Regions from separate parts of the Kocuria sp. CPCC 205260 genome, predicted to be linked through region 1. Evidence: predicted binding sites of a transcription regulator. Region 1 holds the regulator's gene; the other holds the start of a gene.
What was found. The regulator HrcA, encoded in region 1, represses chaperone genes, less so after heat shock. The targets are predictions, from matches to a motif close to TTNGCACTCGNNNNNNNCGAGTGCNAA.
Positions count from the first base shown of each region.

Region 2: a site for HrcA is predicted at 1,883-1,909, ahead of groL (chaperonin GroEL). Genes of this name have one in related genera too.

Region 1 covers NZ_JAVKPT010000001.1:116,975-121,072, forward strand. Annotated here, with positions in the region: gene RF645_RS00490 (16S rRNA (uracil(1498)-N(3))-methyltransferase) at 163-927, opposite strand; gene dnaJ (molecular chaperone DnaJ) at 938-2,092, opposite strand; gene hrcA (heat-inducible transcriptional repressor HrcA) at 2,193-3,206, opposite strand; gene RF645_RS00505 (DUF3097 domain-containing protein) at 3,403-4,098, shown strand, end outside.
Region 2 covers NZ_JAVKPT010000001.1:989,824-993,921, reverse strand. Annotated here, with positions in the region: gene RF645_RS04505 (SDR family oxidoreductase) at 1-168, shown strand, start outside; gene RF645_RS04500 (DUF3263 domain-containing protein) at 168-392, shown strand; gene RF645_RS04495 (LytR C-terminal domain-containing protein) at 454-1,161, shown strand; gene RF645_RS04490 (GNAT family N-acetyltransferase) at 1,158-1,829, shown strand; gene groL (chaperonin GroEL) at 2,072-3,703, shown strand; gene RF645_RS04480 (ribonuclease HI) at 3,955-4,098, shown strand, end outside.

The sequences.
Region 1 (4,098 bases):
ATCCATGGTGAGGGCCGTGTGGCCGCTGCCGCCTTCCGTTGCGCTGCGCGTGGTCTGCTCCGCACGGGAGGCTGCAGCTGGTGCAGGCCGAGGTGCGGTTCGAGGGCCCATGCTATCGCGCCGGTGCGACGCGCCGGCGGGCGGCTGTGCCGCCGTGGATGCTCACCAGCGCCCGAGAGCGCAGGACAGCACGGCCACGGCAGCGGCCCCTGCCGTGGAGGAGCGCAGGACCTCCGGGCCCAGCAGCATCGGCTGAGCCCCGGCCTGCACGAAGCGCTCGAGCTCGGTGTCCGAGACGCCGCCCTCCGGGCCCACGATCAGCCCGATCCCCTCCAGGTCCTCGTGGGACGCGAGCTCCGGAAGCAGCTCGGTGAGACGCTGCTGCGCGCTCTCGTGCAGGACCAGCCAGCGCGTGCCCGGCGCCTCCTCGATGAGCCGGGCCAGCGAGGAGCTCGTGACCGGCTCGCGCAGCTGCGGCCAGCGAGCCCGTCGGGACTGCTTGGCCGCCGAAGTCAGGGCGGACTCCCACTTGGCCAGCTGCTTGGCCTGGCGCTCGGGGCGCAGCTTGGCGATCGAGCGCTCGGCCTGCCACGGGATGACGGCCTCGACGCCGAGCTCGGTGCAGGACTCGACGGCCTGCAGATCACGGTCGCCCTTGGCCAGGGCCTGCACGAGGACCAGCTCGGGGCTGCGCGCCGGCTCCTCAACGGAGTCCTCGACGCGCAGCTCGATCCGGTCGCCGGCGGCGCTCACGACGCTGCCGGTGACCCGCAGCCCGCGGCCGTCGACGAGCTCGAGCCGCTCGCCGGTGCTCAGGCGCCGCACGGTGGCGGCGTGGCGGGCCTCAGGGCCGCTGAGCACGATCTGCTCCCCCGCGCCGGCGCCGAGCATCTCGGTCTCGGCGAGGAAGACGGGCAGCGTGGTCATGTCCGGCGCCTCACTGATCCGCGAAGCGGTCGCGCAGCCGCGAGAAGAACCCGCCGCCGCCCCCGCGCTCCTGCGTGCGGCTCACGGCGGTTCCGGTGTGCTGCTCCTCGCCGCGCAGGGAGGCCAGCCGGGTGAGCAGCTCGCGCTGCTCGCCGGTGAGGTCCTCGGGGGTCTCGACCTCCAGGTGCACCACCAGATCGCCGCGCTCCCCGCTCTGGCTGCGCAGGCGGGTGGAGCCCAGGCCCTCGACCCGGCGGGTCTGACCCGACTGGGTGCCTGCGGGGATCGAGATCTCCTGGGGGCCGTCGAAGGTGTCGAGCTTGAGGGTGGTGCCCAGCGCGGCCGAGGTCATGGGGATCTGCACGGTGACGTGCAGGTCGTCGCCGTCGCGGGTGAACGTGGGGTCCTGGGTGACCTTGGTCTCCACGTACAGGTCGCCGCTGGGGCCGCCGGCCACGCCGGCCTCGCCCTGCCCCGACAGGCGGATGCGCACTCCGCTGCGCACGCCGGCGGGGATCTTGACGTTCAGCGGGCGCTTGTCGCGCACGCGCCCGTGGCCGTAGCACTCCTGGCACGGGGACTTGATGACATCGCCGTAGCCGCGGCAGGTGGGGCACTCGGCCACGGTCATCACGGTGCCCAGGGGCGAGCGGATGGGCTGGCGGACCTGGCCCTGGCCGCCGCAGTCGGTGCACTGCTCGGGGTGGGTGCCCGGCTGGCAGCAGGTGCCCTGGCACTCGGGGCACACGACCGCGGTGTCCACCGTGATCCGCTTCTGGGTGCCGAAGACGGCCTCCTGCAGGGAGACGTCCACGGTGATCAGGGCGTCCTGGCCCTGGCGCGTGCGGGACTTGGGGCCCTGGGCTCCGCCGCCCTGGAAGAAGGCGTCGAAGATGTCGCCGAAGCCCCCGAACCCGCCGCCGCCGAAGCCGCCTCCGCCGAAGCCGGACTCGCCGTTCTCATTGCCGGTGGCGTCGTAGATGCGCCGCTTCTCCGGGTCGGAGAGGACGTCGTTGGCGTGGGAGACGCGCTTGAACTCATCGGCGGCATCCGGCGACGGGTTGACGTCCGGGTGCAGCTGACGGGCCTTCTTGCGGTAGGCGCGCTTGATCTCCTCGGCGGAGGCGTCCCGGGACACGCCCAGGGTCTCGTAGTGATCGCTCACAGGTCGTTCCGTCCTCGTCATCTCTGGGATTCGTGGTCTGCGCGCCCCTCGCCGGGCGCATGGCCGGGCTCGAGGAGAGCGCGAGTCTGTTCGGTGCGGCTCAGCTGGGCAGCGAGCGCGAGAGGTAGCTGGCCACGGCGCGCACCGCCGCCATGGTCTGCGGGTAGTCCATGCGGGTGGGACCCAGCACGCCGAGCTTGGCCCTGCGCTGCGGACCGTATCCGGTGGCGACGACAGAGGTCTCGACCAGCGGGTCCGACGAGTCCTCCGCGCCGATGCGCACGGCCACCCCGCGCTCGTCCTGCTCCATCTCCGAGAGCAGCTGCAGGAGGGTGACCTGCTCTTCGAGCGCCTCCAGCACGGGGCCGATGCTGCGGCGGAAGTCGTCGGTGGACTGGGCCAGGTTCGCGGTGCCTGCCAGCAGCATGCGCTGCCCGGACGCGCTGTCCAGCACGGCGGCCACGGCCGCGGCCGCCGCCTCCAGCAGGGGCTGCTCGGCCGGGGGCGCCTGCTGGGCCGCGGCCATCACGGCCGCACCGGCTCCGGCCAGCGGATGCCCGACGACCGCGCCCAGCAGCCTCGCCCGGGCATCCAGGACGACGGACTCGGCCACCGGCTCGGGCATGCGCAGCATCCGCTGGGAGACCCGGCCGTCGGTGGGGATCACGACCAGCAGGACCTGGTGCTCGTCCATGCGCACCAGCTCCAGGTGCCGCAGCGCGGCCGAGCTCACCGACGGGTACTGCACGACCGCCACCTGGTGGGTGAGCTGCGAGAGCAGGCGCACCGTGCGCTCCATGACGTCGTCGATGCCGTCGGCGCCCTCGAGCAGGGTCTGGATCGCGCGGCGCCGGGCCGGGGTCAGCGGCTGGACCGCCGCGATCCGGTCGACGAACTCGCGATACCCCTTGGCCGTGGGGATCCGACCCGAGGAGGTGTGGGGGGCCATGATCAGGCCCTCCTCCTCCAGCACGCCCATGTCGTTGCGCACGGTCGCCGAGGACACGCCGAGGGCGTGGCGCTCGACGAGGGCCTGGGAGCCCACCGGCTCCCGGGAGTGGACATAGTCCTCCACGATGGCCTGCAGGACCTGCAGTCGCCGGGGGTGATCCATGTTCCGCTCCTTCCTGCGCTGTGCGTGCTCGCTCGGAGGACCATTCTGGCACTCGGGGGCACACACTGCTAAGCCAGTGTAGGCGGGCTCACGCCTCCGCGCTCGCACCGGGGCATTGGTACGCTCGCCGCTGATCCGCCCGGAGGCGCCCCCTCCGGCGCACCGCACCACCACGTCCGTCGATCTGGAGGCCTCCATGCCCCCTTCGTCCTGGGGACCGCGCTCCCTCAGCGACCTGTCCGCCTCGAACCGCCCGCCCGAGCCGCGTCAGCTGCCGGTGGCCCGCGGCATGGTCCTCGAGGAGTTCGAGACCGGCTGGGTCGGGGCCGTAGTGCGTCTGGAGACGATCGGCGGCATGCGCGTGCTCAGCCTCGAGGACCGTCGGGGCAGGATCCGCAGCTTCCCCCTGGGACCCGGCTTCCTCTTCGAGGGCGAGCCCGTGATCGCGGCCGAGCCTCAGCGCCGCAGCGCCCCCAAGGCTCCCGCGCGCACCCGCTCCGGGTCGGTCGAGGTGGAGGGCTTCCGCGCCCGCACGGCCCAGGCCTCCCGCATCTGGGTCGAGGGCAAGCACGACGCCGAGCTGGTCGCGAAGGTCTGGGGCCACGACCTGGCGGTCGAGGGCATCGTGGTCGAGCCGCTGCACGGCGTGGACGATCTGGCCGCGGCCGTCGCGGAGTTCTCCCCCGGGCCGTCGCGGCGCCTGGGCATCCTGGTCGATCACCTGGTCGCAGGCTCCAAGGAGTCCCGGATCGCCGAGCAGGCCATGCGGGTGCCGTCCGCCCCCGGCAACGTGGCGGTGCTGGGCCACCCGTACATCGACATCTGGCAGGCCGTGAAGCCCAGCGCCATGGGCATCCGCGCCTGGCCCGAGGTGCCGCGCGGGATCGATTGG
Region 2 (4,098 bases), 870 kb from region 1:
GACACCGAGATGCTGCGGGGGATCCACGATTCGATCGGGAAGCAGCACCGCCCGGAGGAGTACATCCTCCCCGAGTCGGTGGGCCGGGCCGTGCGTGCGGTCGTAGATGCCTCCCCGGATGTGCAGCTCACCTCGGTCTCGGTGCGCCCGCGCCAGGAGCAGCGCTGATGGGCGCGCAGGCGGGGGAGCTGGATGAGCAGCAGCGGGCGATCCTCGACCTGGAGAAGCGGCGCTTCAAGTACCAGGGGGCCAAGGAGCGGGCCATCGGCGCGCAGCTCGGGATGCCCGTGACGGAGTACTACCAGCGGCTCAATGCGCTGCTGGACACGGAGGCCGCCTGGGCCGCCGAGCCCGTCCTGGTGCGGCAGCTGCGCGAGCTGAGGGACTCGTGAGCGCGGTCCCGGCGGCTCGTCGCGGCGCATGAACGGGCTCCCCGATGGAAGGATGGCGCGCATGAGCGAACAGCCCCCGTGGTCCGATCCCGACCTGCATCCCCGCGACGTCTTCGACGACGTCCCGGAGGACGGCCCTCGGCAGGGCGCGCACCGGCCCCGGGAGGCCGCAGCCCCCAAGACCCCCGGGAGCCTGAAGGCCATGGTCATCGTGGGCTCCCTCGGCCTGCTGCTGGGCGCCGGCGCCTACGTCTTCTCCACCGTGAACCAGGACCGCGGCTCGAGCGCCGTCCAGGGCTCCGACGACCAGGTCGCCGAGGATCCGAGCGGGTCGGCCGGGGCGGAGGACGGGGCGAGCGCCTCTGCCGCTCCCGAGGACGCCGAGCAGGTGGGCATCTTCAACGCCACCGACCTCGACGGCGTGGCCGGCGCTGCCAGCGAGGACCTCACGGCGCTGGACTGGGAGGTCATCGCCACCGGCAACTGGGGCATGCCCGTGGACGAGAGCGTGGTCTACTACGCGAGCGACGGCGTCACCGGGGACACCGAGGAGCAGGCCCGGCTCGTGGCCGATGCCCTGGGGATCGAGCAGGTCCAGGCCGACGACGCCATCGCCTATCCGCTGGTGGCAGTGATCGGAGACGACCTCGGCGAGGAGCTGGTGGGCGCAGGCCAGGAGCAGTCCTCCGCGCAGGGCGCCGCCGAGCTCCCGCAGGAAGGCGCCGGCGCCCAGGCACTGGCGGCCGATCCGACGGAGGCCCTCCGATGAGCGCGGCGGGGAACTCGCGCGCTGTCGAGCCGCTGGCCGTCGAGGGCCGGCGCGTGCGCCTGCGCGACTGGCGCGCCGATGACCTCCCCGTCTACGAGCGGTGGATCATGCCCCCGCCCGGCGGCGGCGAGCACGAGTGGCAGCGCACGGACGGGCCCTTCTACCCCAACTTCACCGCAGAAACGGCCCAGCGCTGGCTCGGGAAGCTGACGGAGCGGGTGCGCCAGGGCGACTGGCCCGCAGTGCGCGACACCGCGGTGATCGCCGAGCAGGGCACCGACCGGTTCCTGGGGCAGGTCTCCTGGTATCACGCGGAGGCCCCCACGGAGGATCCGGGTACGGGCACGCATCTGCTGCCGCTGCACTCGATCGGCGTGGCGATCTACCCGCCGGAGTACTGGTCCGGCGGGTACGGCTCGGAGGCCCTGCGCCTGTGGGTCGACCTGCTGTTCCGGACCAGCGGCGCCGACCGCGTCGACCTGGAGACCTGGAGCGGCAATCGCGGCATGTGCCGGGTGGCCCGGAAGCTCGGTTTCACCGAGGAGGCGCGGATCCGCAGGGCTCGTAAGGTGGCGGGGGAGCACTACGACCGGATGATCTACGGCATTCTGCGCGAGGAGTGGGAGCAGGTGCCGTGGCACGGGGCGTCCGCCCTCGGTGAACCCTGAGCCGAACGCGCTCAGGGGTTTGCACTCGCAGGGGCCGAGTGCCAATAATGGACTTGGCACTCAGTCGAGCAGACTGCCAGCCGGCCCCGCTGCGGTCGGCGCAGCCGCTCGACCACGAAGTGGAAGCCACCGCCTCTCTGAGGGGCAGGCTCGGCGGGCAGATCCCGCAGGAGCCGGCGCCCCGTCCGTCGCGGGCAGCGGGTCGGTGGGAGTCAGACTGAACGTCCAGGAGGGACGAACACATGGCAAAGCTCATCGCATTCGACGAGGAGGCCCGCCGCGGTCTCGAGCGCGGCCTCAACACCCTGGCTGACGCCGTCAAGGTCACGCTCGGCCCGCGCGGCCGCAACGTCGTCCTGGAGAAGTCCTGGGGCGCTCCCACGATCACCAACGACGGCGTGTCCATCGCCAAGGAGATCGAGCTCGAGGACCCCTACGAGAAGATCGGCGCCGAGCTCGTCAAGGAGGTCGCCAAGAAGACCGATGATGTCGCCGGCGACGGCACCACCACCGCCACCGTGCTCGCTCAGGCGCTCGTGCGCGAGGGCCTGCGGAACGTGGCCGCCGGTGCTGACCCGCTCTCGCTCAAGCGCGGCATCGAGAAGGCCGTCGAGGCCGTCACCGCCGAGCTGCTCAGCTCCGCCAAGGAGATCGAGACCGAGGAGCAGATCGCGGCCACCGCGTCCATCTCGGCCGCGGATCCGGAGATCGGCCGCCTCATCGCCCAGGCCATGGAGAAGGTCGGCAAGGAGGGCGTGATCACGGTCGAGGAGTCCAACACCTTCGGGCTGGACCTCGAGCTGACCGAGGGCATGCGCTTCGACAAGGGCTACCTCTCCGGCTACTTCGTCACGGACGCCGACCGCCAGGAGGCCGTCCTCGAGGATCCCTACATCCTCATCGTCAACTCGAAGATCTCGGCCGTGAAGGATCTCGTCCCGGTCCTGGAGAAGGTCATCCAGTCGGGCAAGCCGCTGATGATCATCGCCGAGGACGTCGAGGGCGAGGCGCTGGCCATGCTGGTGCTGAACAAGATGCGCGGCTCCGTGAAGTCCGTGGCCGTCAAGGCTCCCGGCTTCGGCGACCGCCGCAAGGCCCAGCTGGCGGACATCGCCATCCTGACCGGCGGCCAGGTCATCACCGAGGAGGTCGGCCTCTCGCTCGAGACCGCCACCCTGGACCTGCTGGGCACCGCCCGCAAGGTCGTCGTGACCAAGGACGAGACCACCATCGTCGACGGCGCCGGCTCCGCCGAGGAGATCGAGGGCCGCGTGGCCCAGATCCGCGCCGAGATCGAGAACTCGGACTCGGACTACGACCGCGAGAAGCTGCAGGAGCGCCTGGCCAAGCTGGCCGGCGGCGTCGCCGTGCTGAAGGCCGGCGCGGCCACCGAGGTCGAGCTCAAGGAGCGCAAGCACCGCATCGAGGACGCTGTGCGCAACGCCAAGGCTGCTGTGGAGGAGGGCATCGTCGCCGGCGGCGGCGTCGCCATGATCCAGGCCGGCGAGACCGCCTTCGGCCAGCTGCAGCTCAGCGGCGACGAGGCCACCGGCGCGAACATCGTGAAGGTCGCCATCGACGCTCCGCTCAAGCAGATCGCCTTCAACGCCGGGCTCGAGCCGGGCGTCGTGGCGGCCAAGGTGCGCGGCCTCGAGAAGGGCTGGGGCCTCAACGCGGCCACCGGCGAGTACGAGGACCTCATGGCCGCGGGCATCAACGACCCGGTCAAGGTCACCCGCTCCGCCCTGCAGAACGCCGGCTCGATCGCCGGGCTGTTCCTGACCACCGAGGCCGTCGTCGCCGACAAGCCGGAGCCGGCCGCGGCCGCCGGCGGCGGCGAGGACCCGATGGGCGGCATGGGCGGCATGATGTGATGACGCCTCGGCGTCATCGCTGAGCGCAGCCCAGCGAGTCCGACGGGCCCCGTCTCCCACCTCGGGAGGCGGGGCCCGTCGTCATGTCCGGGGGGGGGGGTGGACCCGACGAGTGTCTGCGCTGCCGGCCGGTGCCGCAGGCGTCCCAGGGCCCGGTGCGACCGGCCTGCCGACGGGAGCCTGTCGGGACAGCCCGAGCCGCGGCGCCGGGCTGGGCTGTGCTGTCGGTGGGACGTGCCACAGTGTTCGGCATGACGATCATCGCTGCCGCCGACGGCTCCGCCCTGGGCAATCCCGGCCCGGCCGGCTGGGCCTGGTACATCGACGACTCCAACTGGCGCAGCGGGGGCTGGCCGCATGGCACGAACAACATGGGCGAGCTCCAGGCCGTGCTG